2 regions of the Streptomyces sp. NPDC048643 genome follow, and region 2 is predicted to be linked to the other one. Evidence: riboswitches for the same ligand, from Rfam matches in the RefSeq annotation. Region 2 holds a riboswitch; the other holds the start of a gene.
What was found. A riboswitch is a leader RNA that binds a small molecule or an ion and turns the genes downstream of it on or off. The one in region 2 is predicted to bind thiamine pyrophosphate.
Positions count from the first base shown of each region.

Region 1: it holds a riboswitch for thiamine pyrophosphate, as region 2 does, so the genes downstream of both, thiO (glycine oxidase ThiO) here and AB0C62_RS36360 (cytosine permease) in region 2, are expected to answer to the same signal.

Region 1 is NZ_JBEZHO010000019.1:25,208-29,524, reverse strand. It holds gene AB0C62_RS20340 (Rv2175c family DNA-binding protein) at 1-40, opposite strand, end outside; gene AB0C62_RS20335 (FAD-dependent oxidoreductase) at 117-1,349, opposite strand; gene AB0C62_RS20330 (hypothetical protein) at 1,382-1,759, opposite strand; TPP riboswitch at 1,812-1,925, shown strand; gene thiO (glycine oxidase ThiO) at 1,923-3,089, shown strand; gene thiS (sulfur carrier protein ThiS) at 3,086-3,286, shown strand; gene AB0C62_RS20315 (thiazole synthase) at 3,290-4,084, shown strand.
Region 2 is NZ_JBEZHO010000058.1:40,891-45,207, reverse strand. It holds gene AB0C62_RS36360 (cytosine permease) at 1-997, opposite strand, end outside; TPP riboswitch at 988-1,082, opposite strand; gene AB0C62_RS36355 (alpha/beta hydrolase) at 1,347-2,168, shown strand; gene AB0C62_RS36350 (aldo/keto reductase) at 2,362-3,267, shown strand; gene sph (sphingomyelin phosphodiesterase) at 3,336-4,317, opposite strand, start outside.

The DNA of each region.
Region 1 (4,317 bases), on a different contig from region 2:
CGGGGACGAGAGCATCGATCTTTGCGTCAATCTCGGTCACGGGACAAGCCTGCCATCCCGGACCGACAGTCGGAAGCCGAGGGCGTCCGACCTGGGGTGACGGAGGCGCCCCGGCTCTAGAACGTGGCGGTCTTCAGCGGCCTCGACGGGTCCGCGAGCAGCAGCGGGTCCATGCGGGCGCCCGCCTCGATGAGCCGGCGGCCCTGCGCGAGATCCCTCGGGCGGCCCACCGCCAGGAGGGCGACCAGGCGTGTCTCGCGGAGCCAGCACACCGACCAGGCCGCGCCCGAGGGGTCGCCGCGCCACACCAGGGTGTCGGCGGGCGTGTGATGGCCGACGTACTGCACGAAGCGGCCGAACTGCTCGGACCAGAAGTACGGCACCGGGTCGTAGGCGGCGGGCGTCTCGCCGACGATGTTCGCGGCGACCGTGCGCGGCCCCTGGAGCGCGTTGTCCCAGTGGTGGACGAGGAGGCGGTCCTCGTAGCGCCCCGACGGGAAGGAGGCGCAGTCCCCGACGGCGTAGACGTCCGGCAGCGAGGTGCGCAGGTGGTTGTCGGCGAGGATCTCGCGGTCGGCGCCGAGCGCGATGCCGGAGGCGGCGATCCACCCCGTCGCGGGCCGTGCCCCGATACCGACGACCACGGCGCCCGCGGGCACCCGGGAGCCGTCGTCCAGGACCACGGCGCCGGGCTCGACGCGCTCCACGCGCGTGTGCGTGCGCAGCGTGGCGCCGCTGTCCGCGTACCAGCCGGCCATCGGCGCGGCCACCTCGGCGGGCAGCGCGGCGGCGAGCGGCCGGTCGGCGGCCTCGACGACCGTCACCGCGCAGCCGGCCTCGCGCGCGGCGGTCGCGAACTCGGCGCCGATCCAGCCGGCGCCGACGACCACGATGTCGTGCTGCTGGAGCAGGACGGGCCGCAGCCGGTCGGCGTCGTCCAGCGTGCGCAGCAGGTGCACCCCCGGCACGCCCTCGGCGCCGGGCAGCCGGATCGGTTCGGCGCCGGTGGCGACGACCAGGACGTCGTACGGGACCGGCCCGCCCGCCGTGTCGAGTTCGTGGTCCCCGGCGCGTACGCCGAGCGCCTCCAGGCCGAGCCGCAGGTCGATGTCCAGGGCCTCGAAGTCGACGTCGAAGGCGGAGCCCTCGGCCTTGCCGAGCAGGACCGCCTTGGACAGCGGTGGCCGGTCGTACGGCTGGTGCGGCTCCGCGCCGATCAGCGTGACGGTGCCCGTGAAGCCCTGCTCGCGCAGGGCGACCGCCGTCTGCACCCCGGCCATGCCCGCGCCCACCACCACGACCCGCCGTGCGGGGGACCCCTGCGCCTTCGCCTGCGTCTGCTCGCTCACCCGATCACCATAGACACCTGACAATCCGTCAGTCAGCGGACGTGCTCGGTGATCTGCTGCACAGGGGCCGTCTCAAGCACCTCTTCGACGACGCTGGTGCCCGACCCGGCCTGCGACTCCCAGGCCCAGGTCTCCTCCAGCCGCACACGGCCGTCGGGCAGTTCGGTCACGAGGGACACGCAGTGCCCGGACGAGGTGACGCCGTCCGTCCTGAGCTGGACGTAGCGGAAGTTGAGGCGGTCGCCCTCGCGGGTCCCGACGAGGTGTCCGCGGACGACCTCGCCGCCCGTGTAGTCGGCCCAGACCGTGCCGTCCGCCTCGCGGTAGGCGAACCGGGTACGGGTCCCCACCTGACCCGGCGCCTGGTCGGCGACCGGGGCGAGGACGAGGCCGTCGAGCGAGCGTGCCATGGGCGGAGGCTCCCTTACTGAGTCCGGGCAGGGCGGGCTAGGGTGGCCACCGTAAAGCACTCGCGGGAGCCCGTACGCAACGGGCTGAGAGGGAGGCTGGGGCGGCCTCCGACCGTACGAACCTGATCCGGGTCATGCCGGCGAAGGGAGGGGCTGGACGCCCATGTCGCCTACACGTTCGTCCGACGTCCTCGTCATCGGGGGCGGGATCATCGGGCTGGTCACGGCCTGGCGGGCCGCGCAGCGCGGGTTCACCACCGCGCTCGTCGACCCCGAGCCGGGTGGCGGGGCCGCGCAGGTCGCGGCCGGGATGCTCGCCGCCGTCACCGAGCTGCACTACGGCGAGGAGACCCTGCTCGGCCTCAATCTCGCCTCCGCGCGCCGCTACCCGGACTTCGCGGCCGAGCTCACCGAGGCGACCGGCCAGGATCTGGGCTATCGCCAGTGCGGCACGCTGGCCGTCGCGCTGGACGCCGACGACCGCGCCCACCTGAGGGAACTCCACGCGCTACAGAGCCGTTCGGGGCTCGACTCGCAGTGGCTGACCGGTCGGGAGTGCCGCCGTCTCGAACCGATGCTCGCGCCCGGGGTGCGCGGCGGCCTGCGGGTCGACGGCGACCACCAGATCGACCCGCGGCGCCTCGCGGCGGCCCTGGTCACGGCGTGCGAACGGGCCGGGGTGAGCATCCACCGGACGTGGGCGGAGCGCCTGACCGTCGTCCGTGACCGGGCCGCCGGAGTGGTCACCTCGGACGGCACCGAACTCGGCGCCGGCCAGGTGGTGCTGGCCGGGGGCAGTCTCAGCGGGCAGCTGGCAGGTGTCCCCGACGACGTCCTGCCGCCGGTGCGCCCGGTGAAGGGGCAGGTGCTGCGGCTGACCGTGCCGCAGCGGTACGCGCCGTTCCTGAACCGCACCGTGCGGGCCGTGGTGCGCGGCGGCCACCTGTACCTGGTGCCGCGCGAGAACGGCGAACTGGTCGTGGGCGCGACCAGCGAGGAGCTCGGCTGGGACACCACGGTGACGGCGGGCGGTGTGTACGAGCTGCTGCGCGACGCCCATGAGCTGGTGCCCGGGATCACCGAGCTGCCGCTCACCGAGACCCGCGCGGGACTGCGCCCCGGCTCCCCCGACAACGCGCCGCTGCTCGGCCCGACCGCGCTGGACGGGCTGCTGCTGGCCACCGGGCACTTCCGCAACGGCGTGCTCCTCACGCCGGTCACCGGCGACGCCATGGCGCACGTCCTGACCACCGGCGAACTCCCGGACGAAGCCCGCCCCTTCAGCCCGCGGCGCTTCGGCGCCACCGCCCTCACGGAGCAGCCCGCATGAACATCGTCGTCAACGGAGAGCGGCAGCGGATCGCCGCCGGGACCGCTCTCGACACACTCGTCGCGACCCTCACCCCGGCACCGTCGGGGGTGGCCGCCGCCCTGAACGAGACCGTCGTCCCACGCGGGCGGTGGTCGTCCACCTCACTGGCCGAGGGCGACCGCGTCGAGGTCCTCACCGCCGTACAAGGAGGCTGACCCATGGCCGACGACCCCTTCGTCCTCGGGGGGACGACCTACACCTCCCGGCTGATCATGGGTACGGGCGGGGCGCCCAGCCTCGACGTCCTGGAGCGCTCCCTCGTGGCGTCCGGCACGGAGCTGACGACGGTCGCGATGCGGCGCGTGAACGCGTCCGTGCACGGCTCGGTCCTCTCCGTGCTCGACCGCCTCGGCATCCGGGTGCTGCCGAACACGGCCGGCTGCTACACCGCGGGCGAGGCCGTCCTGACGGCCCGTCTCGCGCGCGAGGCGCTCGGCACCGACCTGGTCAAGCTGGAGGTCATCGCCGACGAGCGCACCCTGCTGCCGGATCCGGTGGAGCTGCTGGACGCGGCGGAGACGCTGGTCGACGACGGCTTCACGGTGCTGCCGTACACGAACGACGACCCGGTCCTCGCGCGCAAGCTGGAGGACGTCGGCTGCGCCGCGGTCATGCCGCTCGGCTCGCCCATCGGGTCCGGGCTCGGCATCCGCAACCCGCACAACTTCCAGCTGATCGTCGAGCACGCGCGCGTGCCGGTGATCCTGGACGCCGGGGCCGGTACGGCGTCGGACGCGGCGCTCGCGATGGAGCTGGGCTGCGCGGGGGTGATGCTCGCCTCGGCGGTGACCCGCGCGCAGGAGCCGGTGCTGATGGCCGAGGCCATGCGGCACGCGGTGGAGGGCGGGCGCCTGGCACGGCGGGCGGGCCGCATCCCGCGCCGGCACTTCGCGTCGGCGTCCTCCCCCACCGACGGCATGGCGGTCCTGGACCCGGAACGTCCGGCCTTCTGACCGCTCGGGAGACGCCCGCGCACCCTCCCTCCACGCGGGCGACGCCCGGTGCTGACCGTGTGATGTGTGCCTCGCCACGCGGGGCCGCGGCCGCGGAGGACCACGGGTTCCGGGATGTCCGGCGGTCCCCCGGCGCGACGGTGGCCGGTGCGCCACGGCCGCGCGGGAGCGGGCCCGAGCTGGTCGGACGCCAGTGCGAGAGAGGGGTCCCGGTGCGCGCGGTGCGCGTCACA
Region 2 (4,317 bases):
TCCGCACGCCGAGGGTCTGCAACGCGAGCGAACCGCTGTAGTCGTTCATCGCGTTGCTGCACACCGCCGCCAGCGCCACGGCGAGCAGCCCGAACGCGCCCGCCACCCCGCCGCCCAGCAACGCCTCGACACCCGCCGCCGTCTGGTCGGTCAGCACGGACGCGCCCCACAGACCGAGGGCCTGCACGGCGACGAACGACACGACGAGCCCGAGCAGGGTGCACCAGAACATCCGCGGACGGGAGGTGGTGCGCGGCAGATAGCGGCTGAAGTCACTGGCGTACGGAGCCCAGGACAGCGAGAGGCTCAGCGCGATGGTGCTGGTGAGCACGAACGCCCCCATGTGGTCCGCGCCGGTCGCGGAGCCGGTCGCGGCGGGGTGGACCCCGTCCAGCATCCGCCACGCGATCACCGCGAACGCGACCGCGAGCACGAACGTCATGACGATCTGCAGACGATGGATCGCCTCGTAACCGAGGACGCCGAGCGCCCCCTGCGCCGCCATCATCACGAGGACGCCGACCCAGAACGGCCAGCCGCACAGCCGCGCCAGCGCGTCCCCGCCGAACAGCCCGATCAGCGCGTCCCAGGCCACCGAGGACAGCCACTGGAGGAGCCCGGGCAGTGCCACCGCCCGGCCGAACGCGAGCCGAGCGAGGGGGAGTTGGCCGGTGCCGGTGAGGCCGCCCCAGGTACTGAGGTAGGCGGTGGGCAGCGCACCGACCACGGTCCCGAGGACGACCGCCGCGAGGGCGGTGCCGAAGTCCAGACCGAGCGCGATGCCGATGGTGCCGGTGAACACGCCCGTCATCGTCAGGTTGGGGGCGAACCACACGGTGAACAGGCGCCAGGGCCCGCCGTACCGGTTGCCCTCGGGGACCGGTTCGATGCCGTGCCCCTCCACCCGCAGGTCGCCGGGAGCCGCGGGCATCGACCCGTCGAAGACGGTCGGCCGGCTGTCGGCGGGCAGCCCGCCGGAAACATGCGCCAAAGGCATGAAGACATCCCTCCGCCAGTACGAACTGGTTCAGGTTCGACGGGTGTGATCTCAGCCCTCGGACGGGGCACCCCGTGTCCGGTACGACGGACACACTAACCCCATCCCCGCACTCCTGTGTATGGCGGACCTGCGCTCATCCCCATCGCTCCGCCAGGACCGCCCGGTCCGGCAGGCCCCCGGTCGCGCGCGGCAGCCCGGGCCCGGTCCCACCGCTCCTCCGGCCCCCGGCCGGGCCACCCGCAGCGCGCCGGGCGCCTCCCGTCGGTAGTGTCGGAGGTGATCGCCGCCCGCTCTCCGTTCCCGGGTTCCAGGACCCGGGTGGCCGGGCGGAAGGAGGCAGCGCGCCGTGACCGTGATCTCCCTGAAGTCCGCGCAGGTGAACGAGGGGCTGACCCTTCCGTACGCCGAAGCCGGCTACCCCAGTGGTACGCCGGTCGTCTTCGTGCACGGTCTCGCCGACTCCTGGTGGTCCTTCGAGCCCCTCCTGCGGCGTCTTCCGCCGTCCCTGCACGGGTACGCGCCCACGCAGCGCGGCCACGGCGACGCGGGCCGCCCGCCGGACGGTTACACCCCCGACGACTTCGCGGCCGACCTGGTCGCCTTCCTCGACGCCGCCGACATCCCGCGCGCCGTAGTCGTCGCGGCGTCCACCGGCGGCATACCCGCGCGGATCGTCGCCGGCAGCCACCCCGACCGCGTCGCCGGGCTCGTCCTGCTCGGCGTCCCCGGGACCCTCGCGGACAAGCCCGCGGCCGACGCGTGGCGGAAGAGCCTGGACGGGCTCGCCGACCCCGTGCCCCGCGCGTTCGTCGAGGAGTTCGTCACCGGCACGAGCGCCGCCCCGCTCGCCCGCGGATTTGTCGAGACGATGGTCGAGGAGGGCCTCAAGCTCCCGACCCACGTCTGGCAGGAGACCGGGCGCGGACTCCTCGACGCCGACCTCGGCGCGACCCTCGCGGGCATCCTGGTGCCCACCCTCGTCATCTGGGGCGAGCAGGACCGCTTCCTGACCCGCGAGGACCAGCAGACGATCCTGGACGCGGTCCACGGAGCGGACCTCCTCCCGTACGAGAACACGGGGCACGCCGTCCACTGGGAACAGCCGGAACGCGTGGTCGCCGACGTCGCCGCCTTCACCGCACGGATCACCCGTCCCGCCACCACCTGAACCCAGCCCACCTGAACCCCGGCCCACCGGGGGCCACTTCGGGGAGGCCGCCCCCAACTGCACGTGTGAGTAAGGGCGCCGGCAGACGGCGTCGCGTCGACCGGAACCGCACCGGCTCACCCCCGACGTGAGTGCCCTGACCGGCCGCGCCTGCCCGAACGGCCACCTCCGGGGCGTGTGCGAGACTGCCGCGATGACCGCTGAAACGATCACCGCGTCCGCCGCGGGCACCTGGACACTGGGCGACCTCACCGTCAACCGCGTCGGCTTCGGCGCGATGCGGCTGACGGGCAGCGCGGCCTTCCACCACGGGACGCCGAGCGACCGCGAGCGCTCGATCGCCGTGCTGCGCCGGGCGGTCGAACTGGGCGTCGACCACATCGACACCGCCGCCTTCTACTTCTCCTCGCTGCGTTCCGCCAACGAACTGATCAACAGCGCGCTGGCGCCGTACGCCGACGACCTTGTCATCGCCACCAAGGTCGGGCCCTTCCGGGACTACGCGGGGGAGTGGGGCACCTCGGCCCGCCCCGACCAACTGCGCGCCCACGTCGAGGAGAACCTGCGGCAGCTCGGCCGCGACCACCTGGACCTGGTGTACCTCCGCCGCATGCGCCAGGACTCCATCGCCGAGCACTTCGGAGCACTCGCCGAACTGCGCGACGCCGGAATGATCCGGCACCTCGGCATCTCCGACGTCGGCATCGCCCACCTCGACGAGGCCCGTGCCATCGCCCCCGTGGTCTCCGTGCAGAACCGGTACGCGCTCGGCGGCACCTCCCCGGAGAACGACGCCCTCCTGCGGGCCTGCGGCGAACTCGGCATCGCCTTCGTCCCGTTCTACGCCATCGCGGGCAAGGGCGGCGAGCTGGGCCCGCAGGGCGACGCGACGGACGCCGAGGTACGCGCCGTCGCCGCGGCGCACGACGCGACCCCCGCGCAGATCCGCATCGCCTGGACCCTGCGGCAGGGCCCGAACGTGCTCGCCATCCCCGGCACGGGCAACCCGGACCACCTGGCCGAGAACATCGCCGCGGGCGCGCTGCGCCTGACGGACACGGAACTCGCCCGGCTCGACGCGTCGCCCGCGGAGGTCTGAGACCGGGCCCCTGCCCCGCTCCGATCAGCGGAAGCGGGGACAGGGGCCCGTGGGCGGAGTCGGCCGACTCAGCCGGCGGAGGCCCGCAGAGGGTAGTGGTCGGAGAGGTTCGTGTACGTGGAGTCGGTGCCCCAACTGGACACCGTCCAGGGCGCGCACTGCTCCTTGACGACCTCGTTCGTCCAGCCGGCGGGGCGCGCGTGCCCCGCCCGGTGGAGGACGTGGTCCAAGTCCTCGCGGGGGTCGTCCGGATAGCGGTCGAGGGCGATCGAGTTCTGCCGGGTGTCGAAGGAGTACGGGTGCCCGGTCCGCGCGTCCGCGCCCACCAGGTCCGCGTCCGCGAGCATCGAGGCGTACTCCGTGCTCCGTGAGTCGACGTTCATGTCGCCCGCCACCAGCACCTGCTCGTCCGCCGGGATGTTCTTGGCGTCCAGGAAGGCGTCGATCGCCTTGAACTGGCGGCCGCGCATCGACGCCGCCTCACCCGTGCCGCACCCGGAGTCCGTCGACTGCGCATGCGTGCCGATCACGTGCACCTTGGTCCCGTTCACGTTCAACACCGCATAGGCGAAGCCCTTGTTGGACCACCAGTCGGAGCCGCACGCGTCCTTGTAGACGTACTGCTCCTTGCGCAGGACCGGCCACTTGCTCAGCACGGTGACCCCGCCGTCCTCGGGCGTCGTCGCGGAGTAGGCCCCACCGGTCGCGTCCCAGCCGCTCCTGCCGCGGCCCACCACGGGGGTCTGGTACGGGTATTCGGCCGCCGCCGCGCTCTTCAGCGCGTCCGACGCCGCGTTGTCGAAGGCCTCCTCCAGCACCACGACGTCGTTCCCGCGGAAGAACGAGGTCTTCGGGATCTCGGCGGCCCGGTGGTCCTGGCCCCAGTTGGGATACAGGTTCTTGCTCATGAGGAAGACGTTGTACGTGAGCACCTTCATCGAGGGCGTCGTGGCCCCGGCCGCCGCCGCGGGCGAGGCCCCGGCGAGCCCGGCGGCGGTCAGCGACAGAACGAGGGTGGCTGCGCACTGCGCACGGCGCAGTGAGGAGTGC